2 regions of the Microbacterium sp. BH-3-3-3 genome follow, and region 1 is predicted to be linked to the other one. Evidence: predicted binding sites of a transcription regulator. Region 1 holds the regulator's gene; the other holds the start of a gene.
What was found. Region 1 encodes HrcA, which represses chaperone genes, less so after heat shock. Its sites were predicted from a motif close to TTNGCACTCGNNNNNNNCGAGTGCNAA; they were not measured.

Region 1 (15,823 bases):
CCGCCTGGGTCTCGGCGACGGCAGGACACAGCACGATGTCGCCGAGCAGACCCGCCGGGGTGGGCGCGTCTTCCGAGCCGGGGCGCAGCTCGTCCATCGGGAAGCTGAGCACGTCGGTCGGGCCGGGTTCGTCCATCCACTGCACGTGCAAGGACTCCATGGCGCCCTCGTCGACGAGCACGATGGCCACGTCGGCGTCGCCGCTGACGTGCAGCTCGGCGAGGTTGTACTCCATCAGGCGCAGCAGCACCTGCTCGTCGATCTGGTGGTCGGATTCGTTGTTGATCTCGATCGTCATGAGCGGTTTCGTCTCGGGAGGTGATCGCGGGGACCGGCGGCACTCGAGCCGCGTCGCTCCGCACGGGTGGCGAACTCGGAGGCCTCGTCACGCTCGCGGCGGGCGACGAGACGCTTCTCGTCGTACTCGCTGTACGCGTCGACGATGCGACCGACGAGGTTGTGACGCACCACGTCTTCGCTGGTGAGGCGCGAGAAGTGGATGTCGTCGATGTCGTCGAGCACGCGGGTGACCAGACGCAGACCCGACGCGCCCTGGGGCAGATCGACCTGGGTGATGTCGCCGGTGACGACCATGCGCGTGCCGAAGCCGAGGCGCGTGAGGAACATCTTCATCTGCTCGGGCGTGGTGTTCTGCGCCTCGTCGAGCACGACGAACGAGTCGTTCAGCGTACGTCCGCGCATGTACGCGAGAGGAGCGACCTCGATCGTGCCCGTCGCCATGAGCTTCGGCACGATGTCGGGGTCCATCATCTCGTTGAGCGCGTCGTACAGCGGCCGCAGGTACGGATCGATCTTGTCGGTGAGCGTGCCGGGCAGGAAGCCCAGACGCTCGCCGGCTTCGACGGCGGGCCGGGTGAGGATGATGCGGGCGACCTCTTTGCGCTGCAGCGCCTGCACGGCCTTGGCCATGGCGAGGTAGGTCTTGCCGGTACCGGCGGGGCCGATGCCGAACACGATGGTGTTCTCGTCGATCGCGTCGACGTAGGCCTTCTGCCCGGCGGTCTTGGGGCGGATGACCTTGCCGCGCGATGACAGGATCGCTTCGCCCATGACCTCGGACGGACGGGGACCGCCGTCGGAGAGCATGCGGTTCGAGCTCTTCACGTCGGAGGGGTCGAGGCCGTGGCCCGAGCGGGTCATCGCGAGCAGCTCGTCGACGAGGCCCCGCGCCGCGGCGACGGCGGAAGCGGTGCCCGACAGCGTGATCTCGTTGCCGCGGACGTGCACGTCGACCTCGGGGTGCTCTTTCTCGACCACGCGCAGCAGGCGATCCTGCGGTCCGAGGAGCTGCACCATGGCCACGCCGTCGACCTCGATGCGGTCGACGACGGATTCTTCGGCGGAGTCAGACACCCACGCTCTTTTCGTTCAGGCCACCCGCGAGGACGTGGGCGTGCACATGGAAGACGGTTTGGCCGGCGCCCTCGCCGGTGTTGAAGATCAGCCGGAAGTCGCCGTCGGCATGCTCGGCGGCGACGCTGTTCGCGAGCCCCACGACCTCGGTGAGCAGGTCGGGGTCGCCCGCCGCCAGCTCGACGACGTTGCGGTACTGCTGCGTCTTGGGGATGACGAGCAGGTGCACCGGCGCTTGCGGGGCGATGTCGCGGATCGCGAAGGCGTTCTCGGTCTCGGCGACGATCTCGGCGGGGATCTCGCCCTGCAGGATGCGCGTGAAGATCGACGGTTCGCTCATGGCATCCAGTCTAGTGAGGGGCTCCGACACGCAGGTCGGGAGGTGCGGGCTCGACGGGCGAGATGGCGCGTCGAGCCGTACGACTCGTGGCCGGGGCGTGAACCGTGCATCGGGGCGGTTGTTGTGCGCCCCGATACACATTCCGCGCCCCGGACGGGCGGATCGGGACGTTTCTCGCCCCGGACGGGCGGATCGGAACGCGGCGGGGGCTCACCAGCGCCCGTGCGCCGCCGACAGCACCGAGATCGCCGCGGCCCCCGCGGTCGAGGTGCGCAGCACCGTGTCGCCGAGGCGCACGAGTCGAGCGCCGCCCGCCACCAGTGCGTCGAGCTCGTCGGAGGCGATCCCGCCCTCGGGCCCGACCACGAGCACCACGTCGCGACCGTCTGAGGCTTCGACGGCGACCGCGGTGAGGCGATCGGATGCCGACGGCTCGAGCACCAGCACCAGGTCGGTGCCGGCGCGGCGCACGAGGTCGGCCGTGCGGGCGACGCCCTCGACGTCGGGGATCCACGCGCGGTGCGCCTGCTTCGCCGCCTCGCGCACGATGGTGCGCCAGCGGGCCAGACCCTTGTCGGCCTTGGCATCCCAGCGCGAGACGCTCCGCGCCGCCTGCCACGGAACGATCGCGTCGACGCCGAGTTCGGTCGCCGCCTGCACCGCGAGTTCGTCACGGTCGCCCTTCGCGAGCGCCTGCACGAGCACGAAGCGCGGCGACGGGGCCGGATGCTCCTCGCGGCCCGTCACCCGCACGTCGACCTGCTTGGGCGTCGCGGCCGTGACGAGGCCCGACAGCCACGCCCCATGACCGTCGCCGAGGGTGACCGCCTCGTCGACCCGCACCCGGCGGACCGCTGCGGCGTGGTGCGCCTCTGCTCCGGTGAGCGTGACGGTGTCCCCCGGCTGAGCGGATGCCGCCTCGTCGGTGACGAAGTGCAGCGCCACGGTCAGTGCCGGAAGCGGTCGCGGAACTTCGAGAACATGCCCTGCTGGTGCTCGGCCAGGCGCGGCTGGGGGGCCTTCGTGCGCTTGGCGAACTCCTCGATGAGGGCGCGTTCCTTGTGGTCGAGGCGCGTGGGCGTCACGACGTGCACGCCGACCTTCAGGTCCCCGCGCTGGCTTCCGCGCAGCGGCGTGATGCCGCGGCCCTTGATGGTGAGCACGTCGCCCGACTGCACGCCCGGGCGCACCTCGAGCTCGACGGCACCATCGAGGGCGTCGATCGTCGTGGTGGTGCCGAGGATGGCATCCGGCATCGACACCTCGAGGGTGGCGAGCAGGTCGTCGCCCTCGCGGCTGAAAGCCTCGTGCGCGTCGACGGTGATCTCGAGGTACAGGTCGCCGTTGGGGCCGCCGGCGGGGCCGACCTCACCCGAACCGGGAAGCTGCAGGCGCAGGCCCGACTCGACGCCGGCGGGGATGTCGACCGACACGGTACGACGGGCGCGCACGCGTCCCTGTCCCTGGCAGGTGCCGCAGGGGTAGGGGATGGTCGTGCCGTGTCCGTGGCACACGTTGCAGGGCTGGCTGGTGACGACGTTGCCGAGCAGGCTGCGCACCGTGCGCTGCACGTGACCCGAGCCGTGGCAGATGTCGCAGGTGACTTCGCTCGTGCCGGGCTGCGTGCACGCTCCCTGGCAGGTCTCGCAGAGCACGGCGGTGTCGACGTCGAGGTCGCGGTGGGTACCGAAGACGACGTCGCCGAGATCGAGCGTGACGCGCACGAGGGCGTCCTGCCCGCGCTCGCGACGCGAACGCGGACGCGGTCCCCGCCCGCCTCCGCCGCCCTGGGCCCCACCGAAGAACGTCTCGAAGATGTCGCTGAACCCGCCGAAGCCGGCCGCTCCCCCGCCCCCGCCGAAGGGGTTCTGGTCGCCGCCCATGTCGTAGCGCCGACGCTGCTCGGGGTCGCTGAGCACGTCGTACGCGTGCGTGACCAGCTTGAAGCGTTCGGACGCGTCGTCACCGGGGTTCACGTCGGGGTGCAACTGACGAGCGAGACGGCGGTACGCCTTCTTGATCTCGTCGGCGCTGGCGTCTCGTTCGACGCCGAGGACCTCGTAGTGGTCAGCCACAATCGCCTTCCTGCCCGCGGGTGCGGGGTCGTTCTCGGTGGGGTGCTCGTCAGCGCGCGCTGTCGTCGTCTTCGAGCATCCGGGTCAGATAGTGCGCGACGGCGCGAACCGCCGCGAGGTTGGAGGAGTAGTCCATGCGGGTGGGGCCGAGCAGGCCCACGCGGGCACCGCCCGTCGAGCCGTCGTACCGGCTCGCGAGCACCGAGGCCTCGATGAGCCCGAAGGGTTCGTTCTCGCGGCCGATGCTGGCCGACAAGCCCTTCTCGTCGGCGACCATCTCGGTCATGAGCCGCAGCAGGGTCACCTGCTCCTCGATGGCTTCGAGGAGCGGGTAGATGCTGCCGCGGAAGTCGGATTCGCGCTTGGCGAGGGTCGCCGCCCCAGCCATGACGAGGCGATCCTGACGGAACTCCTCGAGCTCCTCGCCGACGACGCGGAACACGGCGTCGGCGACGGCGTCGAGGGCGATGCCGGGGCGGGGGCCGTCGGCGACGACCGCGGCGACCTGCTGCGCGCAGTCGGCGACGGAGCGCCCGACCAGCACCGCGCCCACACGCGCGCGCAGCTGCACGATGTCGGCCTCGGCCGGCTCGGCCGGGACGAGCGCGATCCGCTGCGAGACGCGGCCGGTGTCGGTGACGAGGATGACGAGCACGCGGGGACCGCCGAGAGCCACGAGCTCCACGTGCGAGAGGTTGGCGCGCGCGAACGACGGGTACTGCACGATCGCGACCTGGCCGGTCAGCTGCGTCAGGGCACGCACCGTGCGGGCGAGCAGGTCGTCGAGATCGCCCGCCTCGTCGAGGAACGAGGTGATCGCGCTGCGCTGCGCTCCCGAGAGCGGGCGCAGTTCGGCGAGGTGATCGACGAACACGCGGTAGCCCTTGTCGGTGGGCACGCGGCCCGACGAGGTGTGGGGTGCGACGATGAGGTCTTCGTCTTCGAGCAGCGCCATGTCGTTGCGGATGGTCGCCGCCGACACACCGAATGCGTGCCGGTCGACGATCGCTTTGCTGCCGACGGGTTCACGCGTGTCGACGTAGTCCTGCACGATCGCGCGGAGCACTTGGAGGCCGCGTTCCGACACCATGCGCTGCTCCTCCCCGTCTGGCACTCGACTTGACTGAGTGCCAATTCTACGCCGATCGACGACCTGCCCCGTCGGGGGCTCGCGGATGCCGGATCCTCCGCGCCTGCGTGCGGTCCCGCCGCGGGATGCGACGGCGCGGATCAGACCGTGAGGGCTCGCACCACGGCATCCGCCAGCAGGCGTCCGCGGCGGGTCAGCACGATGCGGCCCCGGATGGCATCCGCCCCCTCGATGAGCCCGTCGGCGATGAGCGACGCCACGGCCTTGCGGCCCTCGCCGTGCAGCTCGCCGACGGCGAGACCCTCGCGAATGCGGCTGCGCAGCAGCACCGACTCGAGTCGTCGGGCCGTCTCGTCGGGGCGCTCGCGCGCGGCGGCCGGTGACTCGTTCGCCGCGAGGCGCTGGGCATAGGCGGCCGGGTGTTTGACGTTCCACCAGCGCAGCCCCGCGACGTGGCTGTGGGCGCCCGGTCCGAACCCCCACCAGTCCGTGCCGCGCCAATAGGCGAGGTTGTGCCGCGAACGGTGGGCGACGCCGCGCGACCAGTTCGACACCTCGTACCAGTCGTACCCGGCATCGGCGAGCAGCTCGTCGGCCAGTTCGTACATGTCGGCCTGCAGGTCGTCGGAGGGCTCCGCGACCGCGCCCGAGCGGATCTGGCGGGCGAGCTTCGTGCCGTCTTCGACGATGAGCGCGTAGGCCGAGATGTGATCGGGAGCGAGGGAGACGGCGGTCTCGAGAGACGACCGCCAGTCGTCGAGCGACTCCCCCGGTGCGCCGTAGATGAGGTCGAGCGATACGTCGAGCCCGGCGCGGCGGGCCGCGGCGACGGCGGTCGCGACGTTCGCGGGGTCGTGGGTGCGGTCGAGGGCGGCGAGCACGTGCGGGCGGGCCGACTGCATGCCGATCGACACGCGCGTGACGCCCGCGGCGGCCAGCGTCTCGACTACGGCGTCGTCGACCGTGTCGGGGTTGGCTTCGACGGTGACCTCGGCCCCCTCGGCGATGCCGAACTCCGCGCGCACCGCGTCGAGCATGCGCGCCAGATCGCCGGGAGGCAGGAGTGTCGGCGTACCCCCGCCGAAGAACACCGTGGATGCCGTGCGGCGGCCGCCCGTGGCATCCATCACCCCGCCCGCCAGGCGCACCTCGGCGGCGAGCGTGTCGGCGAAGTCGTCTTGCCGGGCGCCGCGCAGCTCGCTGGCGGTGTAGGTGTTGAAGTCGCAGTAGCCGCAGCGCACACGGCAGAACGGCACGTGCAGGTAGACACCGAAGTCGACCGACGGGTCGATGGTCAGGTCGTCGGGCAGACGACCGTCGGTGGGCGCGGGGTCTCCGAGGGGAAGCGGTCCGCCCATCAGGACGTGTACAGCGGCGAGATCGCGCGCAGGTACCGCGTGAACAGCGCCTTGCGGCGACGGCGCACGCGGCTCGTGAGGAGCTTGTAGGACGGCGCGGTGGGGCGGTCGAACGCGCGCACGACGAACCAGACCTCGTCGTTGTCGCGCCACTCGAGCGAGAACAGCTCTTCGCCGCTCACGATGGAGTGTCCGACCGTCCCGAGGATGAATCCGACGCGGCGCGGCTCCTCGAACACCGAGATGACCCGCAGCTCGGCATCGGCGCGGTGTCCGTCGACCTTGCCGTGCAGGCGCACGCCCGTTCCGGGGCTGACGAACGGGGTGCCGTCGGCGGCGAAGCGCTGCTCGGCCTCGAGGCGGCTGGGGGCGACGGGAGCGCCCTCGGCGTCGAAGCCGACGCCCGCGTAGCCGGCGCCCGACGCGGGACGCACGTCGGTGATGCTCAGCTCTTCGCTGCGCAGCGGCGCCCACGCGAGCAGCAACTCGCCCGCGGCGACGAAGCGCTCTTCGCCGCTGCCGATACGCCACGCATCTTCGGCGGGGACGGAACGCTCGGGCGGATACTGCATGAGGTCGGGGGCCTGGGTGGCGCCCACCGCCGCGTAATCGACCGTGTCGTCGGTGAAGTTCTGCCGGCGCATGATCTTCCTCTCGAATCGGTCGTTACTTCTTGGCCTCGACGTCGCCCGAGAGGGCGGCGATGAAGGCTTCCTGCGGCACCTCGACGCGGCCCACCATCTTCATGCGCTTCTTGCCCTCTTTCTGCTTCTCGAGCAGCTTGCGCTTTCGGGTGATGTCACCGCCGTAGCACTTCGCGAGGACGTCCTTGCGGATGGCGCGGATCGTCTCGCGCGCGATGATGCGGGCACCGATCGCGGCCTGGATGGGCACCTCGAACTGCTGGCGCGGAATGAGTTTGCGCAGGCGCTCGGCCATGAGCGTGCCGTAGGCGTATGCCTTCTCGCGGTGCACGATCGAGCTGAACGCGTCGACCTTGTCGCCCTGCAGCAGGATGTCGACCTTCACGAGGTCGGCGCTCTGCTGACCGGCGGGTTCGTAGTCGAGGCTCGCGTAGCCCTGCGTGCGCGACTTGAGGTGGTCGAAGAAGTCGAACACGATCTCGCCGAGGGGCATGTGGTACCGCAGCTCGACGCGGTCCTCGCTGAGGTAGTCCATGCCCAGGAGCGTTCCGCGGCGCGACTGGCAGAGTTCCATCACGGTGCCGACGTAGTCCTTGGGCAGCAGGATGCCGACCTTGACGATCGGCTCCGAGACCGAGGCGACGCGACCGTCGGGGTACTCGCTGGGGTTGGTGACCGAGACGGTGTCGCCCGTGTCGGTGGTGACCTCGTAGGTCACCGACGGGGCGGTGGTGATGAGGTCGAGACCGAACTCCCGCGAGAGGCGCTCGGTGATGATCTCGAGGTGCAGCAGGCCGAGGAACCCGGCGCGGAAGCCGAAGCCCAGCGCGACCGAGGTCTCGGGCTCGTACTGCAGCGACGCATCGGACAGCTTGAGTTTGTCGAGGGCTTCGCGCAGCTCGGCGTAGTCGCTGCCGTCGATGGGGTAGATACCCGAGAAGACCATGGGCTTCGGATCGGTGTACCCGGGCAGCGCCTGGGTGGCGGGCTTGCGGTGCGTCGTGATCGTGTCGCCGACCTTCGACTGGCGCACGTCTTTCACACCGGTGATGAGGTAGCCGACCTCGCCGACGCCGAGACCGCGCGTGGGCACGGGCTCGGGGCTCGACACACCGATCTCGAGCAGCTCGTGCGTCGCGGTGGTCGACATCATCTGGATGCGCTCGCGCGGCTGCAGCGAGCCGTCGATCATGCGCACGTACGTGACCACGCCGCGGTAGGCGTCGTAGACCGAGTCGAAGATCATGGCGCGTGCCGGGGCGTCGGGCTTGCCGACCGGGGCGGGGATCTGGTCGACGATGAGGTCGAGCAGCTCTTCGACGCCCATGCCGGTCTTGCCGCTCACGCGCAGCACGTCTTCGGGCTTGCCGCCGATGAGGCCGGCGAGCTCGGCCGCGTACTTCTCGGGGTCGGCGGCCGGCAGGTCGATCTTGTTCAGCACGGGGATGATCGTCAGATCGTTCTCGAGTGCGAGATAGAGGTTCGCCAGCGTCTGCGCCTCGATGCCCTGCGCCGCATCCACGAGCAGGATCGCTCCCTCGCACGCGGCGAGCGAGCGGCTGACCTCGTACGTGAAGTCGACGTGGCCGGGCGTGTCGATCATGTTGAGGGCGAACGTGCCGTCGGCGGTGGCCCACGGCATCCGCACCGCCTGCGACTTGATCGTGATGCCGCGCTCACGCTCGATGTCCATGCGGTCGAGGTACTGCGCCCGCATATCGCGGTCGCTGACGACGCCGGTGATCTGCAGCATGCGGTCGGCCAACGTCGACTTGCCGTGGTCGATGTGAGCGATGATGCAGAAGTTGCGGATCTGCTCCGGCGGAGTGGCAGACGGCTCGAGGGGCTTCAGGGCGCGCGGTGACATGTTCCGTCGATTCTACGGTGGCGCGCCGACATCGCCGTCCGCGGATGCCCGGGGTACGGCATCCGGATGTCCCCCGCGGGTCGTGAACACCCGTTCCATGCGCGGGAGCGTGCCGCGCGGCGCCTGGGGGACGCGGACGCACAGCCGGTCGGTAGCGAACGGCTTCTACCCTGGATGCCATGACGGTCCAGGTCGTGTTCGTGCACGGTATCCGCACCTCGGCGACGATGTGGCGCGCGCAGCTCGCCCACCTCGAGGAGCGCGGCAACCCGGCCGTCGCCGTCGACCTGCCCGGACACGGCACCCGCCGCGGCGAGGAGTTCACTCTCGACGAGGCGTTCGCCACCATCGACCGGGCGGTGCAGGATGCCGCGACCCGCGGCCCCGTGCTGCTCGTGGGCCATTCGATGGGCGGGTTGCTGTGCATCGAGTACGTCGGGCGCGAAGACCCGCCGCCGGTTGCGGCGTTCATCGCCGCATCGTGCACCTCGATCCCGCGGGGTGTGGGCCTCGCGGCCTACCGCTTCCTCGCGCGGCGGTTCGACAGCCTGCCCGACCGCGGCCTGGGGCTCACCAACCGCGTGCTCGACCGCACACTCCCACCCGAGACGCGGCCCGACTTCGGCGCGGGCGGATACGCCTTCGAGGCGCAGGACACCGCCCTGGCGAGCCTGTCGGTGCTCGACCTTCTGGCGTCGCTGCGCCGCATCGAGGTTCCGCTGTGGTTCATCAACGGGCAGTGGGATCAACTGCGCGCCAACGAGAAGCTGTTCGTGTCGGTGGCGCGCGAGGCCGAGTTGATCGTCGTCCCCCGCACCACGCACCTGGTGACGGCGATGCGGCCCCGCGTGTTCAACGCGCTGGTCGACGTGGCGCTCACCACCGTCGAGGCGGCGACCTGATACAGTTGGTCCTTGGCTTGCGTGTGGGGTTTTTCCCGACCTCCACGATGCCGGTGCAGCGTCCCTCTACCGCTCGCCCGGCTCTTCCATATTCACTTCAAACGAAAGACCGTCGACGTGGCGAATATCAAGTCGCAGATCAAGCGCAACAAGACCAACGACAAGGCGCACGAGCGCAACAAGGCCGTCAAGAGCGAGCTGAAGACGCACGTGCGTCGCACCAAGCAGGCTGTGCTGGCCGGTGACAAGGAAGGCGCTCTCAAGGCGCTCGCCACCGCGACCAAGAAGCTCGACAAGGCCGTGAGCAAGGGTGTCATCCACCAGAACCAGGCCGCGAACCGCAAGTCGGCCATCGCGAAGTCGGTCGCCGCTCTCTGAGTCGCACCTTTTCGACAGCCCGTCCCGCATCACGCGGGGCGGGCTTCGTCGTTTTCGGGGTGGGGGCGCGAGAGCGTAGGGGGCGTCGGGGGTGCGTGCTGCAGATTGCGCGGGGGGCGATGAGGCGTGGCGAGCGGAGGGATGGGGGCGAGCGGAGGACGCGCGGCCTCGATCCGGTCCTCCGTTGAGCCCGGGCCCTCCCCTGGTCACAGACCTGCACCGCGAACCTGCGCATGGCGCCGCGCTCGCGGGGCCGACGAACGTGGCGAGCGGAGGTGCAGGGACGAGCGGAGGACACGCGGCCTCGATCCGGTCCTCCGCTCAGCCCACGCCCTCCCCTGCTCACGGAGCTGCCCCGCGAGCCCATAGCCCGCGAGCCGACCGTGCGCGGTCAGCCGCCGTACGGCGCGCGGGTGGCGATGATCGTGATCATTCGCTCGAGCGCGAAGACCGCGTCGCGCGACGCGCCCTTCACCTCGGCGTCGGCGCGGGCCGTGGCGTGGATGGCCATGCCGAGGGTGTTGCCGGTCCACCCGACCAGGTCGCGCCGCGCACGGTCGACCTGCCAATCCTTCATGCCGAGGCGTTGGGCGGCCGCCGACGAGGATTCGCGGGTTCCGGCGACCCGGGCCATGGTGCGGAGCTTCATCGCGACCGCGGCCACGAGGGGTACGGGGTCGGCTCCGGATGCCAGCGCGTGCCGCAGCGCCAACATGGCGGGGCCGTAGTGCCCGGCGATGGCGGTGTCGGCGACCGTGAAGGCCGAGGTCTCGACCCGCCCGCCGTAGTACCGCTCGACGATGCGCTCGTCGATGTCGCCGGGGACGTCGGCGATGAGCTGCTGGCACGCGGCGGCGAGCTCGGTGAGGTCGTCGGCGAACGCCGAGACCAGGGAGCGGAGGGCGACGGGGGCGATGCGCTTGTGCGCGGCCTTGAACTCGCCCACGGCGAAGTCGAAGCGGTCGGAGTCGCGCTTCACCGCCGCACACGGGATCTCGATGCCGGCGCCCTGCCCGGCACGGATGGCGTCGAGGAGCTTCTTACCGCGCACGCTCGCCCCGGTGTGGCGCAGGATGACGGTGGCGCCCTCTTGCGTCTGCGAGAGGTACGACACGGCTTCACTGAGGAAGGTGTCGCTGCACTTCTCGACGCCGCTCACGCGGACCAGGCGGGGCTCGCCGAACAGCGAGGGCGAGGTGACGCCGAGCAAGGTGCCGGCGGCGTAATCGTCGGCGCGGATGTCGGTGACCTCGAGGCTCGGGTCTTCGCTCTTGAGAAGCGCGCGGATGCCGGCGGTCGCGCGCTCCGCGCACACTTCTTCGGGACCGGAGATCAGCACGACGGGCGCGGGCTGAGGAGTGCGCCAGGACACCTGGGGAATCGCCGACTTGGTCTTCGCGGGGGCGGAGCGTCGGGGTGCCGGGGTCACTCCCCCAGCCTACCGACCGGGTCCGACATCAGAGCCGCGGCACGGAGGCGCGGAAGCCCGACGACGACGCGGCAACGGGCGTCGCCCCGCGTGGTTCGTCACGAGGCTCCTTTCCCGGTGCGGCGAGCCACCGACGCCACCTGAACCGGAGCATGCACGGCTATCGAGGCGAAGACGATGTCGGGCTCCGAACGCTGTCGACGGCGGGACCGTTCTCGCGCCAGAGCGACAGGCGGCCCTGCTCGTCCATCCACACGGCGAGAGCCCCGTCTCGATCCGTGCGGCCCACGGTCGTGCCCGTGCTCTCGAGGATCGACAGGAGGGATGCCGTGGGATGGCCGTAGCGGTTGTCGGCACCGACGCCGATCAGTCCGATCGCCGCGTGGAGTCGCCGGTAGAGGTCGGCGTCCTGGTCGGCGCTGCCGTGGTGCGCGACTTTGACGACCTGCACCGGCGTCACGTCGGCGCGTCGGAGCAGGGATTCCTGCGCGTCCTCGCCCAGATCGCCGAGCATCTCCGTGCGGGGGAAGCCGGGGCCGGCGATGTCGAGGGCGACGCTGGCGTCATTGCCCGGCTCCGCTCGCGGCGGCGGGTGCAGAGCCTGCCAACGCGTGGCGCCCAGCGTGCCGGTCATCCCGGCCGTCGTCTGCGTGAGCGAGGCGCCGGTGGCGGCGAAGCGCTCCAGCAGCCGCTGATCGGCGCCCTCGTCGGTCGGGCCGTGGAGCACGAGGTCGGTGCGCCCGAGCACCGCCGCCGCGCCGCCGACGTGGTCGAGGTCGAAGTGGGTCAGCACGACGAGGTCGAGGTGCTCCACCCCGAACTTCTCGAGGCAGCCGGTGAGCGCCGCCGGGTCGGGCCCGGTGTCGACGAGCGCGATGGCCGCTCCGGATCGCCAGAGCGTGGCATCGCCCTGCCCCACGTCGCACATGACCACCTGCCACGGCGCGGGGACGGTGAGCGGTCCCGCGACCGTGCGGACGGCCGATTGACCGAGCATCAGGCCGAGACTGACGGCGGAAGCCGCGGCGGCGAGGGCTGCGGTGCGGGGCAGACGGCGGGGGCGGACGACCGCGACGAACACGGCGGCGCCGACAAGCCCGAGCAGCCCGGCGCCGAGCAGGCTGTCGGGCCACGGAATGTTCTGCGCCGAGATCCCCGCGGTCGTGTGCGCGACAGCGGCGATCCACGAGGCGGGGATCCAGGCCAGGGCGGTGAGCCCGTCTTGCAGCCAGGGGAACGGGGCAATGGCGGCGAGAGCGCCCGCGATGGTGGCGGGGGCGGCCGCCGGATCGGCGAGGAGGTTCGCGACGATGCCCAGGAGCGGCACGTGCGGATCGATCAGCACGATCAGCGGGCCGCAGACGAGCTGCGCCGAGGCCGGCACGGCGATCGCGAGCGCCAGAGCCCGCGGCATCCAGCGCTCGAGGCCGGCGGCGAGGGGCCGCGCGAGGACGAGCAGGGCGGCGGTGGCCGCGGCCGAGAGCGCGAAGCCCACGGACCTCGAGAGCCAGGGGTCGACGATCAGCAGCACCGTCGTCGCCAGCGACAGCACGGCGATCCCGACCGCCGGTCTGCCCAGGGCCAGGGCGAGGAGTGCCACCGATGCCATGGCCGCGGCACGCACGACGCTGGGTTCGGGGGTGACCAACGCGACGAAGCCGGCGAGCACGAGCAGCGCCCCGACGATACGTGCTCCCCGTGGTGCGCGGCAGAGGGCGAGCAGGGCGAAGGCCGCCCCGACCACGATGACGCAGTTGGCGCCCGACACGGCCGTGAGGTGCGAAAGAGACGAGACCGTCATCGCGGTCTCGGTCGCCGCGTCGAGGCTCGAGGTGTCGCCCACCGCGAGGCCCGGCACGAGGCCGGCACCGGGCTGCGGGAGTCCGTCGGTCGATGCGACGAGGCGGCTGCGGAGCCCTTCCAACCACCCCCAGACCCCGCCCGGCGGTGCCGCTCTCGCGACCTCCTCGGCCCGGACGACGAGCACCGCCCGCTCTCCCGGCTCGGCGGGCAGAGCGCGACCGACGACCTCTACCTCGCTGCCCATCGCGGCCTCGGCGAGAGCCCGGCGCCCCTCGGCATCCACTCCGATGCGGGCCGGGATGTCTCCCGAGAGCTGCACGCTCCCGGCGCGGACCTCCGTGGCGACGGCGTCGAACCACGCCCCGCCGTCCGGGGTGCCGTCGATACGTCCGGTCACCGTGAGCTCGAGCACGAGCTGCCGGCCGCCCTCCACCCGCAGGGCGTCGACCTGCTCGCGTACGGCGTCCACGAAAGCCACGCTCGATACGGATGCCGCGGCGCAGGCGACGGCGATGGTGGCGACGGCGAGGACCGCGTGCCGTCTGCCCAGAAAGGCGAGGGCGGCGAGACCGGCCCCCGCGGCGAGGACGAGAGCCAGGACGCGGGCGTCGGGGAGCCCGGTGGCGAGCCCCGCGAAGCCCCAGGTGGTGACGGCCACCGAGATCGGCCGGAGTGCCCGTCGCCGCAGCGCACGCCGCTCGCTCACACCCGCACCAGATCGCGCAGGGCCTCGACCATCTTGTCGCCGAACCCCGGTATCGACGACAGGTCGTCGACGCTGGTGAAGCGGCCGTTCTCGTCGCGCCACGCGATGATGCGGTCGGCCAGAGCGGGGCCGATCCGCGGGAGCGTGTCGAGCTGCTCGCGCGTCGCCGTGTTCAGATCGACGAGGCCGTCGGAGGCTCCCGCGGTCGGAGCGGCTCCCCCGGACGCGACCTCCGCTCCCGCCACCGGGACGACGATCTGCTCGCCGTCCGCGACGGGCCGCGCGAGGTTCACCCCGTCTCGCGCGGCGTCCTCGGCGAAGCCGCCGGCGCGCGCGACCGCATCGGCGACGCGGTCGCCGACCTCGAGCCGGTAGAGCCCGGCCTCACGCACCGCGCCCGCCACGTGCACGTAGACACCGACCTGCGGGACGGCGGCCGAGGGGGGCGACGCCGACACGGCGGGCTCGACAACCTCCGTCCCGGTAGCACCCCGCACCATACCGATCCCGATGGTGACGGCGAACGCCAGCAGCACCAGCACCACGACCGCCCCGATCCCCAGCCGCGCCCGCGCCCGCAGAGGCTCCCCCGCGTGGGGAGGCCGGGCCTCGGCGGGGAGGACGACGTTCTCGGTCACACCGCGACAGTAGGCAGCACCCCCACCCGCCCGTGCCGCGCCGACGGCGATCGGTGAACGCTCGCGCGAAAAGCCTCCCTGGGGAGGAGCGGCGTCTCCTATGCCCTGAGGAACGAGACCGGCGGTCCGAGGTCGCCGCCGGCGGACGAACGGTCGGATCAGAACGACGGATGCCACGCCCCCGCGCTCCGTGGAGCGCCGGGGACGTGGCATCCGGAACGAGAAGCTACTTCGTCGAGAAGCTGACCACCTTCGGCGGACGCACGACCGCGCGCACGATCTCGCGCTCACCGAGCGCGCGGAGCACGCGCTCGTCGCCGCGGGCGAGGGCTTCGAGCTCGTCGCCGCCGATCTTGGCCGACACCTCGAGGGTGGCGCGCACCTTGCCGTCGATCTGCACGACGGCGGTGACGGTGTCTTCGACCAGCAGCGTCGGGTCGGCCTGGCGCCAGGTCGCGAGCCCCACGAAGCCGGTGTAGCCGAGCGTCTGCCACATCTCTTCGGCGGTGTGCGGGGCGAACAGGTCGAGGGTCATCGCGATGACCTCGGCCGCCTCGCGCACGGCGGGGTCGCTCGCGCCGGCCTTTCCGTCGATCGCCTTGCGGGTGGCGTTGACCAGCTCCATCAGGCGGGCGACGACGACGTTGAACTTCGTCTGCTCGACGAGGTTCGGCGCCTCGGCCAGCAGGCGGTGCGTGACGCGGCGGAGCGAGGGGTCGCCCTCGGCCCACACCACGTCGGTCTCGCTGTCGACGTCGTGCGCGATGCGCAGGGCGCGGGCGAGGAACTTCGCCGCCCCCGTGGTCGAGACGTCGTTCCAGTCCTTGTCGTCTTCTACCGGGCCGGCGAAGGCCAGCGCCACGCGCAGGGCGTCGGCACCGTGGGCGTCGAGCTCTTCCTGGAACAGCACCAGGTTGCCCTTGCTCTTCGACATCTTGGTGCCGTCGAGAATGACCATGCCCTGGTTGATGAGGCTCGAGAACGGCTCGGTGAACTCCACCAGGCCCATGTCGAACAGCGCCTTGGTGATGAACCGCGCGTACAGCAGGTGCAGGATGGCGTGCTCGACGCCGCCGATGTAGAAGTCGACGGGGCCCCACTTGTTGGCCTCGCGAGCCGAGAACGCCTCGGTCGAGCTGTCCGGCGACAGGAAGCGCAGGTAGTACCACGAGCTGTCGACGAAGGTGTCCATCGTGTCGGGGTCGCGCAGCAGCGTCTG
Region 2 (15,823 bases), 610 kb from region 1:
GGCCGTCGACGCGCGCGACGAGGTCGGTGCGCTTGCCGTTGATGTCGGTGTGGCCGTACAGGTAGCCGTCGGCGCCGAGCTCCTCGACGAGGTCCACGACGACCTTGAGGCCGCGGCCGTCGGCCGGGGCGACCTGGATGTCTTCGGGACGCACACCGATGGTGACCTCGGAGCCGTGCGCCTTGCCGATGGTGTCGGCCTCGACGGGAACGACCATGTCACCGAACTGCACGCCGCCTTCGGCGAGGTCGACGGTGAAGAGGTTCATCGCGGGCGAGCCGATGAAGCCGGCCACGAAGACGTTCTTGGGCGTCTCGTACAGGTCGCGCGGGGTACCGACCTGCTGGAGCAGGCCGTCCTTGAGCACGGCGATGCGGTCGCCCATGGTGAGCGCCTCGGTCTGGTCGTGCGTGACGTAGACCGTGGTGACGCCGAGGCGGCGCTGCAGCGACGCGATCTGCGTACGCGTCTGCACGCGGAGCTTGGCGTCGAGGTTCGACAGCGGCTCGTCCATGAGGAACACCTGGGGCTGACGCACGATGGCGCGACCCATGGCGACGCGCTGACGCTGGCCACCCGAGAGGGCCTTCGGCTTGCGCGTGAGGTACTGCTCGAGGTCGAGGAGCTTGGCGGCTTCGAGCACGCGAGCGGCACGCTCTTCCTTGCCGATGCCGGCGATCTTGAGCGCGAAGCCCATGTTCTCGGCGACGGTCATGTGGGGGTACAGCGCGTAGTTCTGGAAGACCATCGCGATGTCGCGGTCCTTCGGGGGCACGTCGGTGACGTCGCGGTCACCGATCATGATGCGGCCCGAGTTGACCTCTTCGAGGCCCGCGAGCATGCGCAGCGAGGTGGACTTTCCGCAGCCGGAGGGGCCGACGAGAACCAGGAACTCGCCATCGGCGACGTCGAGGCTGAGCTTGTCGACGGCGGCGCGGGTTCCGCCGGGGTACAGACGGGTTGCGTTGTCGAACGTGACGGACGCCATTTTTTCTTCTCCTTCACCGGCAGGTACGTGCCGGACGATCCGTAGTGAATGGAAAACGGGGGCGACCCCGTGCGCCCGACAGTGGACGCAAGGGTCAGTATGCCACGTGTCTGGTCATTTCCCAGACTGCCTAGCTAGCATCGGTGCTCGTTCGCTCACCCGTGCGTCCCCCCAATTTCCTGCGGCAGAAGTCCGTGCCCGAGAGGTTCCATGTCCAACGACCAGTCACCGAATTCGCCCGCCGAGCGCGACCGCCGCGGGGCGGTCCGCGAGAAGGCGCAGCAGGTCAAGGCGAAGCAGACGCGCTGGCGAATCGCGCGTCGCTCCTTGATCGGCGTCGGTGCGGTGGCCGTCGTTGCCGTGGGTGCCGTCGCGGTGACCTCGGCCCTCAGCTCGCACGACCCGCGTTCCCAGGCGCTGCCGGGAGCTGCGGCCGACGACGGCTTCATGGTGTCGAGCGCCTCGGGCGTCGCCGACCCGGGCGCGCAGCAGACGATCGACGGCAATGCGGCCACGATGGCCGCGGGTGCGGAGCCGACGGCGGAACCCACGCCGACCCCCACGGGGACGGCGTCCCCCGTCGACATCCGCGTGTACGTCGACTACATGTCGACCGAGGCCCGCGAGTTCGAGACGGCCAACGCCGACCAGCTGTCGAAGTGGGTAGGTGACGACGCTGCCTCGCTGACGTACTACCCCGTCGCGATGCTCACCTCGAAGTCGAACGGCACCAAGTACAGCCTGCGCGCCGCCGGCGCGGCCGCGTGCGTGGCCACCCATGCGTCGGATCGCTTCTTCGCGTACAACCACGAGCTGCTCACGAATCAGCCCGCGGTCGACTCCGACGGCTACAGCGATCAGCAGCTCGCCGACATGGCGCAGGGCGCGGGAGTGGGCGACATCGCCGCCGTGCGCACCTGCATCGAAGACGAGACGTACACCGGGTGGGCGAAGGCCGCGACAGATCGCGCCATCAAGGGACTCCCCAACACCAACGGTCAGGCACTGACGGCCACCCCGACGGTGCTGGTCAACGGAACGCCGTACGTGGGACGCATGGATGACGCGAAGGAATTCGCGCAGTTCGTGCTCACGGTCGACAGCAACGCCTACTACTCGACCGCTACGCCGACCCCGTCGGTGACGGCGACGCCCGTAGGCTGAATCGCTATCCCGCCGGTGAACGCATCGCTGTACGATTCAGGTGACATGGACCAGATCGAGGATTCCCCGCCGCGCCGTTCCGGCGCGCAGCTGGAGGAGTGGGTGCAGGAGTTCCGCGAGCAGGGACACTTGTTCGCCGGCCGGTTGAAGGTCGTCGAACAAGAAGACGCCGACAGCCAGGACACCGGTCTCGTGGTCATGAGCCTCATGAACGCCAAGGCGTCGATCTACATGCAGCCGAAGGGCTACGACCAGCCCCTGTGGGAGGCGACCCTGACGGGACGTCCCGAAGACCTGACGCTCTCGCCGCACGACATGGCGAGCCTCGCGGCAGAGCTCGTCGTGGCGGGCAACCTCTGCTCGTTCCTGCAGTGGAAGTCGCTCGAATGGGATCGAGAGAGCGGAACACACACCTGAGGTCGGGTGTGTCCTGAGGGACGCCCTAGACTCGTGGCCCGAGGCTCCTCGTCGCCTCACGCCGGCTTGGCGCAATTGGTAGCGCACCGTACTTGTAATACGGGGGTTGCAGGTTCAAGTCCTGTAGCCGGCACGTAAAATCCCGATAAGGTGCGTGTCGCCAAGAGCCAGGACCACGGCAAGCGTGGCGAGCTCACGGTTTGATCGGCGTTTCCAACTTCTTTTGGCTTACGAAGCCTGCCTGCGGTCGTTGGCACGCGTGTGTGACATTTCGGCTTATGCTCGCCGAGTGGGGGAAAAGTGGGCGGCGGCAGTCGCGCCGGTCAAGCGATTGCTCGGTAACTGGATGGACGACACTGGCACTAACAAGGCCGACATAGCTGACGTCGTCGTTCCCGTCGTTGCCGCGGCTATGGCGCTGGTGAGCGGCGTCCTGATTGAAATCTCACCACTCGACGAGGGCTGGGATTCTCTCAAGAGGGTCGAGACTATTGTCGCGCTGGTGAGTAGCGTCGCAACAGCAGTAGTCACGGGCGTTGCGGCCAAGCGATCACTCTCGACCCGCAAAGATGCTCGCGGAGCGATCAGTAGCTTCAGTAACTCGCTCACCGGCGCAGCCGATGCTGTCGACGGATTGATGAAATCGGAGCGGACTCTCGCTGACCGAGACCGCTTCATCGACGCAATGCTGCTACAGGCCACCTCCCTCATGCCCATCTCGCAATGCCGTGCAACTTTGTACAGCCTCGAGGAAGCGGAGAACGACGGTTCGGTCGACGACTTCTATCTCAAGATCGTGGGCCGATCTAAGGGCCGGCCAGACAAGGCCCGCGCGCAGTTCCAACCTGACACGGAGCACGGCGCCGCTATCATCTCAATCGTCCGAAACGGTCAGTCGCGTTTTGTCTCCGATCACCGTAATTGTGACTTCCCGGTAGAGCGTGACAAGGAGGCTATGTGGAGGTCGTTCTGCGTCGTTCCGGTGGGCACGCCGGGACGCGTTTGGGGAGCCTTGTTCCTTGATGCCGACAAGAAGACTGAGTTCACGAGCGATAAAAAGGCCGTCGCGATGTCCATCGCTCGTTTTGTAGAGATCGGCATCGAGCTTCTCGCTTCGGCTGCTGCAGATGTCCAGCCCGAGTTCGACGAAGCCAGAAAGCAGCTCGACGGCGTCGCTCCCGCCACTGTCGGAAGGGCGTCGTATACTCCGAGCAAGAAGGCAGGTGATTGACGATGGCGAACCTCAACGATGTTGCCGCGTACGTACTCCAGCACTTTCGCAACCAGAGCATCTCGACGATGAAGCTGCAGAAGCTCTGCTACATCGCGCAAGGTTGGTCGTTGGCCCTTCGGCGTCGTCGACTCTTCGACGCGCACTTTGAAGCATGGCGAAACGGGCCTGTCGCGCCCGGTCTGTACGCCAACCACCGCGGCAAGTACAGCGTCTCGTCCTGGCCGTGGGGGGATCACAAGGCGATCGAGCTCGACGAGCGCATCGTGCTCGATGCTGTCTTGGCGAATTACGAGGCGCTGACAGGCCCCCAACTGAGCGCGTTGACACACAAGCCAGGCACACCGTGGAGCTTGACTAGGGCCGAGGCTGGAGTGCTTGACGGGGAGGCTTGCCAGGTTGAGATATCCGAAAGTCTCATCGCCGAGCACTACTCGAACGCTCTCGAGGCGACGCCCCGCGACCGTTAGTAACGCGCAGTCAAGCATCGCCACGCCACCGCTCAGCAGCTGGGGCGGTTCTCATAACGAGCGAGATAGCAGTCGAGACGGAACTTGAGCTACCGCAGGTCCGCGATGTACCTCATCGGCGTAGCTGCGCTAAGTCGTCTATGTCTCTTCGGTGCCGAGCTGTTCTCGCGTGGCTTCGATGCCGAGCGCGTCGCGCACGACCGTCGCCCCCGTCTCGCGAAAGCTCTTTTGGGTCGTGCCCTCCCACGTCGTACTTCGCAGCACGGCCCGCCAGGTCGTGCGGTAGTTGTTCGGATGCCGGAACGTGCCGACGCTGGACGGGAAGACGTCTTGGCCGGCAGCTCGAGCTCGCGATAGCCGGCGTCGCTCTTCGTGAAGTCTTGCACGAAGAACTTGCCGTCCCGGTCCTGGGCGATCGTGCGCCGGACGGCTACCCAGCGAGCGGCGAGATCGAGCACGTCCCGCTGCAGGGCGAGCAGCTCGCCCGTGCGCGTGCCGGTGCCGATGATCATGCTCGTCGAGTCGACGAGGCCGCTCGGGCGCGACGTGGGAGATGATCTCCTGCATCACGCGACTCGGTCCCGGCGTCCCACAGCTCGAAGCGGTCGAGTATGCCGCGCACCGCGGCGAGATCCGGGGCGGCCGCACGGGCGCAGTGCTTGGGCTCGGGTGCGGGGACGTCCGTCATGGGGTCAGCGCGTATTGCGGACGAGCGCGACGGCGTTCGATCGAGCACCCCGCTCACGCGAAAAGCGCCCGCCTCTCACAGGGGCGGGAAGTGCGCGATCCGGTGAGGTGAACGCGACCGAGACCCGGTCGTCGCCGGGCGTGCGATCGGCTCCGTTCCGCCGTCGTCATCCCAGTGCTCCAGAGCAGTGGCGTCGGAGCCGGGCTGTGCTTCTCGTGGGCTGTCCTTGTCGCGTTTCGATTGCGTCGTCGTGGGTGGGGAGTAGCCGTGCCAATGGTCGCCCGCGGTCTGATCCCAGCTGTCCCACTCGCCATTGCGTCGCAGCGTCGCCAGGTGGCCGCCCTCGTCATCCCAGTTCTCTGCGGCGATCTCGTCGTCGTGCTCCTTGTCGCCCATGGTTCGGACTGTACGCCGCGGCCGCAGTGGCGGATAGGGGTGCATGCCGCACGCCCGCCGGCGCGAACCGAGTCCTGCCGGGGCGTCGCCCGAAAAGAGGACAGACAAACCAGTAGTCGAATGGGTATCCTCGCCATTACCTACCCGCGTACCCTACGCGCACCGCTCCGATGGCGTAGCCACGCGACGGTCCGCTCGCCCAAGGGAGTGGGAACAATGGCTCTACCGCGAACCGTCACACATGCCTACCGAATGCCCGGCGGGTGGGAGAAGCTCGCCCGACATCGACTCACCATCGACTACGCGCGCGAGCTGCGCACCGCCGGCTTCACCCTCATGCGGATACGCAGCGGATGGGGGAGCAGCCGCGAACGCTCGATCGCCACTTACCTGCAGCGGCACGAGGTGCCCGCCACCTGACATCCCGCCGCGTTGCGGTTCTCGCCCGTCGCCGAGCGATCACGAGAACAGTCGTGCGAGATCGACGACGAGGATCGCTGCTGCCACGATCGCCGACAGGCCCGCGAGCAGCGCGCCTACGATCGCGCCCCAGCGCAGGGGCCCGGGCCGCCTGCCCGCCTCCAGCGCGAACAGCAGGGCGCACAGGGCCACGGCGACCATGAGCAGGTCGCCCACCATGCCCGCCGGGGCCCAGACCGCGGTCGCGAGCGCGATCACCCCCGCCGCCAGCGCGGCCAGGTGACGCGTCTGGTGCGCCGGTGCCTCGCTCATCGCCCGCTGTCCTCCGTCAGCGCGAGCGCACGCGCAACCAGCGCACCTCGTGCGCGGCGAGCGGAAGGCCCGCGCCCAACCAGGTCGGAGCGCCCGAGACGAGGTCCAGGGCCTCGGGTCGAAGGCCCGAGAGGGTGAGCGCGTCGACGGTCACCGGGCTGTCGGCGACGTTCGCCATGACGACAACGTCGAAGCCCGCGTCGCCGGGGCGGACGAAGGCCACGATCGACGCCACGTGCGCGTCGAAGGCGATGAGCTCGTTGCCGGCGAGCTCGGGGGTCGACCGACGAACGGCGAGCAGGCGCGCCAGTCGTGCGAAGACGCGTCCGGCCGGGGTCCCGGCATCCGCGCGATCCGCGTAGTTCTGTGCGGGGCGGAACGGGCGGTGCACCCAGCGGCTGTCGCCCGACTCTTCGGGGCGGTCGGCGAAGCCGTAGTCGTTGAGCTGCGCGACCTCGTCGCCGAGGTACAGCAGCGGGATGCCGCCGGTCGACAGAGCGAGCGCGTGCGCGAGGACGACGCGGTCCTCACCCGCGGAGTCGCCCGCCTCGATACCGGCGAGCGAGGCGGTGGTCCCGGTCACGCGCGCGTCGCCCGTGCGCGGGTTCTCCTGGAACGGCACGCCGCGGGCGAACGTTCCCTCGGCGCGCCCGACGTAGAAATCATTGAGGAAGCGGCGGTGCGGGTAGCCGTCGATGCCGAGCTCGGCGGCATCCTCGTCGGCGAAGGTCCACCCGATGTCGTCGTGGCTGCGCACGTAGTTGACCCACGCGGTGCCGTCGGGCAGGGCGTGGCGACGCTCGAGCGCCTGCTGCAGCAGGCGTCCGTCGCGGGTGGCGAGCGCCTCCCACGTGAGGGCCATCTGCAGCGGGTTGTACGAGATCTGGCACTCGTCGGGCGAGATGTACGAGATCACCTCGTCGGGGTGCACGATCGCCTCCGACTTGAACAGCAGGCCGGGCGCGGCCATGCGCAGCACCGCATTGAAGGCCTGGAGCAGCAGATGCGCCTCGGGCAGCGACTCGCAAGTCGTGCCGAGCCGCTTCCAGATGAAGGCCACGGCATCCATCCGCAGGATCTCGACGCCCTGGTTCGCGAGGAACAGCATCTCGCCGGCCATCGCCTCGAAGACGGCGGGGTTGGCGTAGTTGAGGTCCCACTGGAAGTGGTAGAACGTCGACCAGATCCAGCGCCCGTCGTCGAGCTGCACGAAGGACCCCGGGTGGTCGTCGGGGAAGATCTCGCGCGTGGTCCGCTCGTACGCGTCGGGCATCTCGCGGTCGGGGAAGATCAGGTAGAAATCCTCGTACGCCGGGTCACCGGCGATGGCCTTCCGCGCCCACCGGTGCTCGTTGCTGGTGTGGTTGAAGATGAAGTCGACCACCAGCGAGATTCCGGCGCGGCGGAGGTCGGCGGCGAGCTCGGAGAGTTCCTGCATCGTGCCGAGCTTCGGGTTCACGCGGCGGTAGCTCGACACCGCGTACCCGCCGTCGCTGTTCCCCTCCGGGCTCTCGAACAGCGGCATGAGGTGCAGATAGGTCAGGCCCAGTTCCTGGAAGTAGGGGATGGCCTCCCGGATGCCGCCGAGTCCTCCCGCGTAGCGATCGACGTAGCAGACGCCACCGAGCATGCGCTCGCTCTCGAACCATCCGGGCTCGCTCTCGCGCTCGCGGTCGATGGCCTTCAGCTCGGTCGGACGCAACGCCCACGAACGTCGGGCGAGATCGACGACGGATGCCAATCGCTCGCGGCCGTCGGGACGCTCGCCGTACAACTGCACGAAGAGATCGTGCAGGCGCGGCAGGTGGGCCTCCACGTGGGGGAGGAATTCGCGGTCGACGCCGTCGGCGAGGAGATCGGCGATGATCTCGGAGACGTCGTCGTGGTCGGTGCGCAACTGGGTCACGGGGAAAGCCTGGTGCATCGGTGCCCCTCCGGTCGACAGCGACGTGCCCGGCGCTGGCCGTGGCGTGAGTTCTGCGCCGGGCGGTGCCGCCGTCCGCAACGCCGCCGCCGTCATACGATCGACGATGGCCCGACCCTCGGGCGCGAGGGGAGTGCGGTGTCGGAGCGCGGTTCGGTCGGTGTCGCCGTGGCGGGAGCGGTGCTCATCGGCGCCCTCACGGCCCTGCAGGCGAGAATCAACGGCACCCTCGGCGCCGAGATCGGTGACGGCATCGTCGCCGCCGCGATCTCGTTCAGCTCGGGACTGCTCATCCTCGTCGCGCTGTCGGCGCTGGTGCCCGAGGGGCGACGCGGGTTCGGGCGTTTGGTCTCCGGCATCCGATCCCGCTCGATCCCGCCCTGGATGCTGCTGGGGGGTCTGGCCGGGGCGTTCACCGTCGCCAGCCAGGGCCTGACGGTCGCCACCATCGGCGTGGCGTTGTTCACCGTCGGCTTCGTCGCCGGGCAGACCACGGGCGGACTCGTTCTCGACCGGGTCGGCTACGGCCCGGCGGGGGTCGTTCCCGTCACCGTGCGCCGTCTCGTCGGCGCCGTTCTCGCCATCGCCGGTGTGATCGTGTGCCTGTCGGGCGATGCGCTGGGGGGAGTGCCGCTGTGGATGCTGGTCGTCCCCGCCATCGCCGGTGCGGGCGTGGCCTGGCAGCAGGGGACGAACGGGCGTCTGCGGGTGCGCGTCGAGAGCCCGCTGACCGCGACGCTGGTCAACTTCGTCGGCGGAACGGCGGTGCTCGTCGTGGCCGCGGTGGTGCACGTGGGGGTGGTGGGCGCCCCACGCGTCATCCCCACCGAGCCCTGGCTGTACGTGGGTGGAGCCGTCGGGGTCGTCTACATCTTCCTGTCGGCGGTGGTCGTTCGCCGCACGGGCGTGCTGCTGCTCGGCCTCGGGTCAGTCGTGGGGCTTCTGAGCACGTCGGTGCTGCTCGACGCCCTCTGGCCTGCCCCCGCCGCCCCATCGACCCCCGTCGCCCTGCTCGCGTCCGCGGTCGCGATCGTCGGTGTCATCGTCGCGGCGGTCCCGTGGCGCCGCCGCCGGCCGTGAGCCGGAGCCCGGTCAGCGGATGACGCGCGCCGCCCGCCCGTGAACGACGACGCCGCCGGGGGGACGAGCCCCACCGGCGGCGTACGACGAAGACGGATCGATCAGAGGTGCGCGTCGTCGGCGGCGCGACGCTTCTTGCTCCCGGGCAGACGCGAGATGTGCTTCGCGGCGTCCACGGTCTTGCGACGCACCGGGCGCGAGCGCGGCGGCTTGCCTCCGACGTAGAGCCAGCCGAGCAGCACCTCGCCCTTCGACAGGCCGTGCGCCTTGGCGAGCGCCTTGCTGCGTGTGTTGTCGTCGGTGCGCCAGAACACGCCGAAGCCGGCTTCGTCGAGCGCGAGGCTCAGCATGTGGGCGACGCCCGAGGCCACGGCCTCCTGCTCCCACGCGGGGATCTTCTTCGACTCGAGGTTCGCGACCACGGCGATGATCAGGGGAGCGCGGCGGGGCTTCGAGGAGTAGCCCTTCTTACCGTCGGCCTTGTTCAATGCGCGGGCCAGCAGGTCGCGGTCGCTCCCGCGGATCTCGATGATCCGCCAGGGACGCAGCGTCTTGTGGTCGGCGACGCGACCCGCGGCCGCGACGAACGCCTCGAGCTCGGGGCCGGTGGGGGCGAGGTCGGTGACCTTCGACCACGACCGGCGGTCGCGCATCGCCTCGAGTGCGCTCACGCCGTCTCTTCCGGGGTGAAGTTCAACGACAGCGAGTTCATGCAGTACCGGTCGCCGGTGGGCGTGCCGAAACCATCGGGGAACACGTGTCCGAGGTGCGAACCGCAGTTGGCGCAGCGCACCTCGGTGCGCTGCATGCCGTGGCTGTTGTCGTCGATGAGCTCGACGGCCTCGGGACGCACCGACTCGTAGAAGCTCGGCCACCCGCAGTGCGAGTCGAACTTCGTTCCGCTCTGGAACAGCTCGGAGCCGCACGCGGCGCAGGTGTAGAAACCGGAGCGGCTCTCATCGAGCAGTTCACCGGTCCACGCGCGTTCGGTTCCGGCCTGGCGCAGCACCGCGTACTGCTCGGGCGAAAGCTCTTCGCGCCACTGGTCGTCGGTCTTGTCGACGGCGTAAGTCATGGGATCTTCCTCTCTCCGGTCCCTATTCTCTCGTGCCGGGGGCCGGTCAGGTCGGCGCGGCATAATCTGCGGAATGCAGCAGGATGCCGTGGAAGCCGTCGTCGATCGCTATGGGCGCTTCGCCCGCGACGAGGCGCCGGGTCGTTCGGCGGTGTACGAGGGGTGGGCGCGGCGCGTCGTCGACGACACCGCGGTGGCCGAGGCTCTCGCCCGGATCGCGGAGACGCGGCGTCAGCCCCCGCTCGTCTTCGCGGTGATGCGGCTGCTGGGCGCACCAGAGGACGATGTCGACGCGTGGGCCGCGTGGGTCGTCGCCCACGCCGATCAGGTGGTCGTCGAGTGCGGGCGTCGAAGCGTGCAGACCAACGAGCCGCTCCGGTGCGCCGCGTTGCTGCCGGCGCTCTCGCTCATCGAGGGGCCGATCGCGTTGCTCGAGGTGGGGGCGAGCGCGGGCCTGTGCCTGTACCCCGACCGGTACTCCTATCGCTACCGCCGCGGCGAGGAGGTCATCGCGCTCGACCCCGCCGACGGCCGCAGCCCGGTCGTGCTGGAGTGCGAGCTCGAGGGGCACCCCGACCTGCGTATGCCGGACGTCGTGTGGCGGGCCGGCATCGATCTGAACCCCCTCGACGCCCGAGCCGCCGACGATCGTGCGTGGCTCACGGGCCTGGTGTGGCCGGGCGAAGAGGGGAGGCGTGAGCGCATCGCCGGTGCACTCGACATCGCGACGGCCGATCCGCCCCTTCTCGTCGCGGGCGAGGGGGCGGCGGCCCTTCCCGCCCTCGCGGCGCAGGCTCCCCGCGGAGCGACGCTGGTGGTCACGACGCCCGGCGTGCTCGCCCACATCCCGCGCGCCGGGCGCGCCCCCGTCATCGCGGCCGCGCGGGCCGCGGGGCGGTGGATCACGCTCGACGCCGCGGCACTGCACGACGGCTGGACGCACCCCCCTCGCATCCGACGGGGCGGGTTCGCGCTCGCGCTCGACGGCGACGTGCGCGCCGAGGTCGATCCGCTCGGGGCGTGGGTGGCGTGGCATCCGGAATCGACGGGCGGTGCGCAGTAGCGTCGAAGCGTGCCCCTGTCGGACCGTGATCGCGCCTTCCTCACCTTCGAGGGTGAATGGCGACGCCATGGGGGTGCGAAAGAGGAGGCGATCCGCGCCGAATTCGCGCTGACGCCGGCCCGGTACTACCAGCTGCTCGGTCGCCTCATCGACACCCCCGAAGCCCTCGCGTCCGACCCCATGCTGGTGCGTCGCCTGCGCCGACGCCGCGATGACGCGGCCGCGCAGCAGCGCGCACGCCTCGGCCGCACCGCCACCCGGTGACGGGTGCGCGCGGGTCGGACCGGTAGCATCGTCCAATGGCCAGATCGACCTTCCCGCGGGATCGCTTCGACGACCTGCCGGCCGATGCGGGTCGCGTCGGCGCCCACCGCGCCGAGAATCCCCGGCTGCGCGGGTGGATCATCTTCCTGTGGGCGGCCATCGCCACCCTCGCCCTGATCATCGCCGGCATCTTCGGCTCGCTGGTGGTGTCGGGTCGCATCTCGTTCGGCTCCGGGCCCGCGCCGGTGCCCACCGTCTCGGCGGAACCCACGACGCCCGCCGTCGTCGACACGTCGTACTCGGTGGTCGTTCTCAACGGCACGGCCGACGAGGGACTCGCCGCCGCCGTGCGCGACCAGATCGTGGCGGCCGGATGGCCGGGTGAGGGCGTCGAGACCGGTGACTCCGACAGCACCGACTTCGCCGAGACGACGATCTACTACCTCCGCGACACCGACGAGGCGGCAGCCCAGGGCCTGGCCCAGACCATCGGGGGCGCGCAGATCGCGCAGAGCGACTTCCTGCAGCCGACCGACGACCCCAGCACCCCCGACGACGAGAGCGCCGTGAAGCGGCTCGTCGTCGTCATCGGCCTCGATCGCGCCGCCGGTCAGGCGTCGCCGTCGACCGCTCCCTGACCCCTCGACGGCCGCGTGTTTCCGCGGCGTAACAAGTTCGCGGCCTGCGCGTCAACAATGGGCCGAGCGGCCGGTGCGGCGGGATCACGCGTGCTTACGATGACCTCGTCATTCAGCAACGGGAGATTCGCATGACGCAGGGCACTGTCAAATGGTTCAACGCCGAGAAGGGCTTCGGCTTCATCACCGTCGCCGACGGCCAGGACGTCTTCGTCCACTACTCGAGCATCGAGATGTCGGGTTTCCGCGTTCTCGAGGAGGGCCAGGCCGTCGAGTTCACCGTCGGCACCGGGCAGAAGGGCCCCCAGGCGGAGTCGGTGCGACTGGCCTGATCACCGTTTCCCGACGCCACGGCATCCGATCCCGGATGCCGTGGCGTCGTCGTTTCCGCGCGGGTGGGCGGCTTGCACTCCCCAGGGGCGAGTGCCAGAATGAGTTAGCACTCGCTTTCGTCGAGTGCCAAAATCAGCAGTCACCCGTCCGGGAGGGACGACACACTTATGGCAAAGATCATCGCTTTCGACGAAGAGGCCCGACGCGGTCTCGAGCGTGGCCTCAACACGCTGGCCGACGCCGTCAAGGTGACCCTGGGCCCCCGCGGTCGCAACGTCGTGCTCGAGAAGAAGTGGGGCGCCCCCACGATCACGAACGACGGCGTCTCGATCGCCAAGGAGATCGAGCTCGACGACCCGTACGAGAAGATCGGCGCCGAGCTGGTCAAGGAGGTCGCCAAGAAGACCGACGACGTCGCGGGTGACGGCACCACCACCGCCACCGTTCTCGCCCAGGCGCTCGTGCGCGAGGGCCTGCGCAACGTCGCGGCCGGCGCAGACCCCATCTCGCTCAAGAAGGGCATCGAGAAGGCCGTCAAGGCCGTCACCGACGAGCTCCTGGCCTCGGCCAAAGAGGTCGAGTCGAAGGAGCAGATCGCGGCTACCGCATCGATCTCCGCCGCCGACCCGGCCATCGGCGCACTCATCGCCGAAGCCATCGACAAGGTGGGCAAGGAAGGCGTCGTCACCGTCGAGGAGAGCAACACCTTCGGCACCGAGCTCGAGCTCACCGAGGGCATGCGCTTCGACAAGGGGTACATCAACCCCTACTTCGTCACCGACCCCGAGCGTCAGGAAGCGGTCTTCGAAGACCCGTACATCCTGATCGCCAACCAGAAGATCTCCAACATCAAGGACCTTCTGCCCATCGTCGACAAGGTGATCCAGGAGGGCAAAGAGCTCCTCATCATCGCCGAAGACGTCGAGGGCGAAGCTCTCGCGACGCTGGTGCTCAACAAGATCCGCGGCATCTTCAAGTCGGTGGCCGTCAAGGCTCCCGGTTTCGGCGACCGTCGCAAGGCTCAGCTGCAGGACATCGCGATCCTCACCGGCGGACAGGTCATCACCGAAGAGGTGGGCCTCAAGCTCGAGAACGCCACGGTCGACCTGCTCGGCCGTGCGCGCAAGGTCATCATCACCAAGGATGAGACCACGATCGTCGAGGGTGCGGGCGAGTCCGAGCTGATCGAGGGTCGCGTGACCCAGATCCGTCGCGAGATCGAGAACACCGACAGCGACTACGACCGCGAGAAGCTCCAGGAGCGCCTCGCCAAGCTCGCGGGCGGCGTCGCCGTCATCAAGGCGGGCGCGGCCACCGAGGTCGAGCTCAAGGAGCGTAAGCACCGCATCGAAGACGCCGTGCGCAACGCCAAGGCCGCCGTCGAAGAGGGTGTCGTCGCCGGTGGTGGCGTCGCGCTCATCCAGGCCGGCAAGACCGCGCTCGCGACCCTCGACCTCGTCGGTGACGAGGCCACGGGTGCGAACATCGTCCGCGTCGCCATCGAGGCCCCGCTCAAGCAGATCGCGCTGAACGCCGGTCTCGAGCCCGGTGTCGTGGCGAACAAGGTCGCGGAGCTCCCCGTGGGCCACGGCCTGAACGCCGCGACGGGCGAGTACGGTGACCTGTTCGCACAGGGCATCATCGACCCCGCCAAGGTGACGCGTTCGGCTCTGCAGAACGCGGCATCCATCGCCGGTCTGTTCCTCACGACCGAGGTCGTCGTCGCCGACAAGCCCGAGAAGTCGGCCGCTCCCGCGGGCGACCCGACCGGTGGCATGGACTTCTGATCCACGCCTAGGCAGTGACAGAACGCCCCCTCCTTCGGGAGGGGGCGTTCTGTGTTGACGGGGCGGTGACCGCGCGCTGATCCGGCGCCGGTTGGCTGCTGGTGTGTTGGCGGGCTGCTGGCTTGCGTGACTGCGGGCCGGCCGGTTGGGGCACATGTCCCACTTCTGGTTGCCTGCCGCGGCGCCAGGCAACCCGATGTGGGACGCGGCCTGCATCTCTTGGGCCACGGTTCGAGAACTCCGCCGAGGTGCGACGGGGCGGGTGGGAGCCGGGGCCGGGACGGCTGCCGGGGGCGGAAGCGTCGGGTCTACGCGTCGGGACGGTAGTCGTCGGGCAGGCGCTCGAGCGGTTGCGTCTCGATGAGCGCGTGCTCCTGTGCATCGCGCCGGTCGGCCAGGGGGAGCGAGACGCGGAACGTCGCTCCGCCGCCGGGGGTGTCGACGACCTGGACCGTGCCGTGCAGCAGATCGACGATGGATGCCACGATCGACAGTCCGAGGCCCGAACCGCCGGTCTCGCGCGTGCGCGAGGTGTCAGCACGCCAGAAGCGCTGGAAGATCTGGTCGCGGATCTGCTCGGGAACGCCCTCGCCGTGATCGATGATCTCGATCCACCCCATGTCGGCGTCGGCGTCGACCCCCACACGCAGGCCGATGGGGGAGCCGTCGGCGGTGAACCGTCGCGCATTGCCCAACAGGTTGGCGACGACCTGGCGCACCTTGTTCTCATCGCCGAGGACGATGGGGGCGAGCCGCGGGGGCGTGCGCACCACGCCCAGGGGCGCGGTCGGAGGAGCGGCGTCGTCACCCGCGGCGGTGTGCGTCTCGCCCGCCTCTCGGGCGCGGCGACGCAGACGCGACAGGGTGGCCCCGGCGATCGCCATCGCCGACGTCGGCGGCGCACCCCTGCGGCGCCCGGGCGTCGACGCGGGCTCTCCTGCGGCGTCGAGGAGCGGGTCGAGCGTCATCAGCGGGACGACGCGTTCGGTGCGCGCGGTGGTGTCGTCGACGGTCACCTCGCGCTGGGGGGAGGTCACGCGCAGATCCATCGCGGCATCCCGAGCGATCGGGCGCAGATCGAGCGAGGTGATCGTGACGTCGCGACGCTCGTCGAGTCGCGCGAGGGCCAACAGGTCTTCGACGAGGGCCCCCATGCGGATGGCTTCCTTCTCGATGCGTTCCATCGACTGCGCCACGTCTTCGTCGGAACGGATCGCGCCCATGCGATAGAGCTCGGCGTACCCGCGCATCGTGACGAGCGGGGTGCGCAGCTCATGGCTGGCGTCGCCGATGAAGCGTCGCATCTGGCGCACGGTCGCGTCACGCTGCACGAGCGCCCCGTCGATCCGCGCGAGCATGGCGTTGATCGCTGTCTTGAGGCGTCCCACCTCGGTGTCGGGGACGATGTCGGTCAGGCGCTGGCTGAAGTCGCCGGCGGCGATGTCCATCGCGGTCGTCTCGACCTGCCGCAGGTTGCGGAACGTGAGCGTCACGAGCCAGCGGGTCAGCAGGGCGCTGGCGATGAGGATGAGCAACGCGACGAACGCGTAGATCCCCACGTACGCCGCGACGA

Region 2: groL (chaperonin GroEL) is a predicted target of HrcA. The motif match lies at 12,567-12,593, and genes of this name have one in related genera.

What each region holds. Positions count from the first base shown of each region.
Region 1 is NZ_CP017674.1:144,509-160,331, reverse strand. Features, by position in the region: gene ybeY (rRNA maturation RNase YbeY) at 1-298, opposite strand, end outside; gene BJP65_RS00820 (PhoH family protein) at 295-1,317, opposite strand; gene BJP65_RS00815 (HIT domain-containing protein) at 1,367-1,714, opposite strand; gene BJP65_RS00810 (16S rRNA (uracil(1498)-N(3))-methyltransferase) at 1,925-2,659, opposite strand; gene dnaJ (molecular chaperone DnaJ) at 2,662-3,789, opposite strand; gene hrcA (heat-inducible transcriptional repressor HrcA) at 3,839-4,879, opposite strand; gene hemW (radical SAM family heme chaperone HemW) at 5,020-6,237, opposite strand; gene BJP65_RS00790 (DUF1990 family protein) at 6,237-6,881, opposite strand; gene lepA (translation elongation factor 4) at 6,904-8,748, opposite strand; gene BJP65_RS00780 (alpha/beta fold hydrolase) at 8,928-9,650, shown strand; gene rpsT (30S ribosomal protein S20) at 9,768-10,028, shown strand; gene holA (DNA polymerase III subunit delta) at 10,420-11,457, opposite strand; gene BJP65_RS00765 (ComEC/Rec2 family competence protein) at 11,618-13,966, opposite strand; gene BJP65_RS16410 (helix-hairpin-helix domain-containing protein) at 13,963-14,604, opposite strand; gene leuS (leucine--tRNA ligase) at 14,831-15,823, opposite strand, start outside.
Region 2 is NZ_CP017674.1:3,039,948-3,055,770, forward strand. Features, by position in the region: gene BJP65_RS14030 (ABC transporter ATP-binding protein) at 1-988, opposite strand, end outside; gene BJP65_RS14035 (thioredoxin domain-containing protein) at 1,199-2,152, shown strand; gene BJP65_RS14040 (hypothetical protein) at 2,198-2,569, shown strand; tRNA gene BJP65_RS14045 (tRNA-Thr) at 2,630-2,702, shown strand; gene BJP65_RS14050 (GAF domain-containing protein) at 2,859-3,800, shown strand; gene BJP65_RS14055 (Panacea domain-containing protein) at 3,803-4,270, shown strand; gene BJP65_RS14060 (hypothetical protein) at 5,034-5,354, opposite strand; gene BJP65_RS16355 (alternative tryptophan synthase beta-subunit) at 5,607-5,774, shown strand; gene BJP65_RS14065 (hypothetical protein) at 5,814-6,086, opposite strand; gene BJP65_RS14070 (amylosucrase) at 6,103-8,010, opposite strand; gene BJP65_RS14075 (DMT family transporter) at 8,149-9,090, shown strand; gene BJP65_RS14080 (nitroreductase family protein) at 9,192-9,743, opposite strand; gene msrB (peptide-methionine (R)-S-oxide reductase MsrB) at 9,758-10,165, opposite strand; gene BJP65_RS14090 (DUF2332 domain-containing protein) at 10,239-11,228, shown strand; gene BJP65_RS14095 (DUF3263 domain-containing protein) at 11,238-11,492, shown strand; gene BJP65_RS14100 (LytR C-terminal domain-containing protein) at 11,528-12,130, shown strand; gene BJP65_RS14105 (cold-shock protein) at 12,262-12,462, shown strand; gene groL (chaperonin GroEL) at 12,631-14,250, shown strand; gene BJP65_RS14115 (cell wall metabolism sensor histidine kinase WalK) at 14,559-15,823, opposite strand, start outside.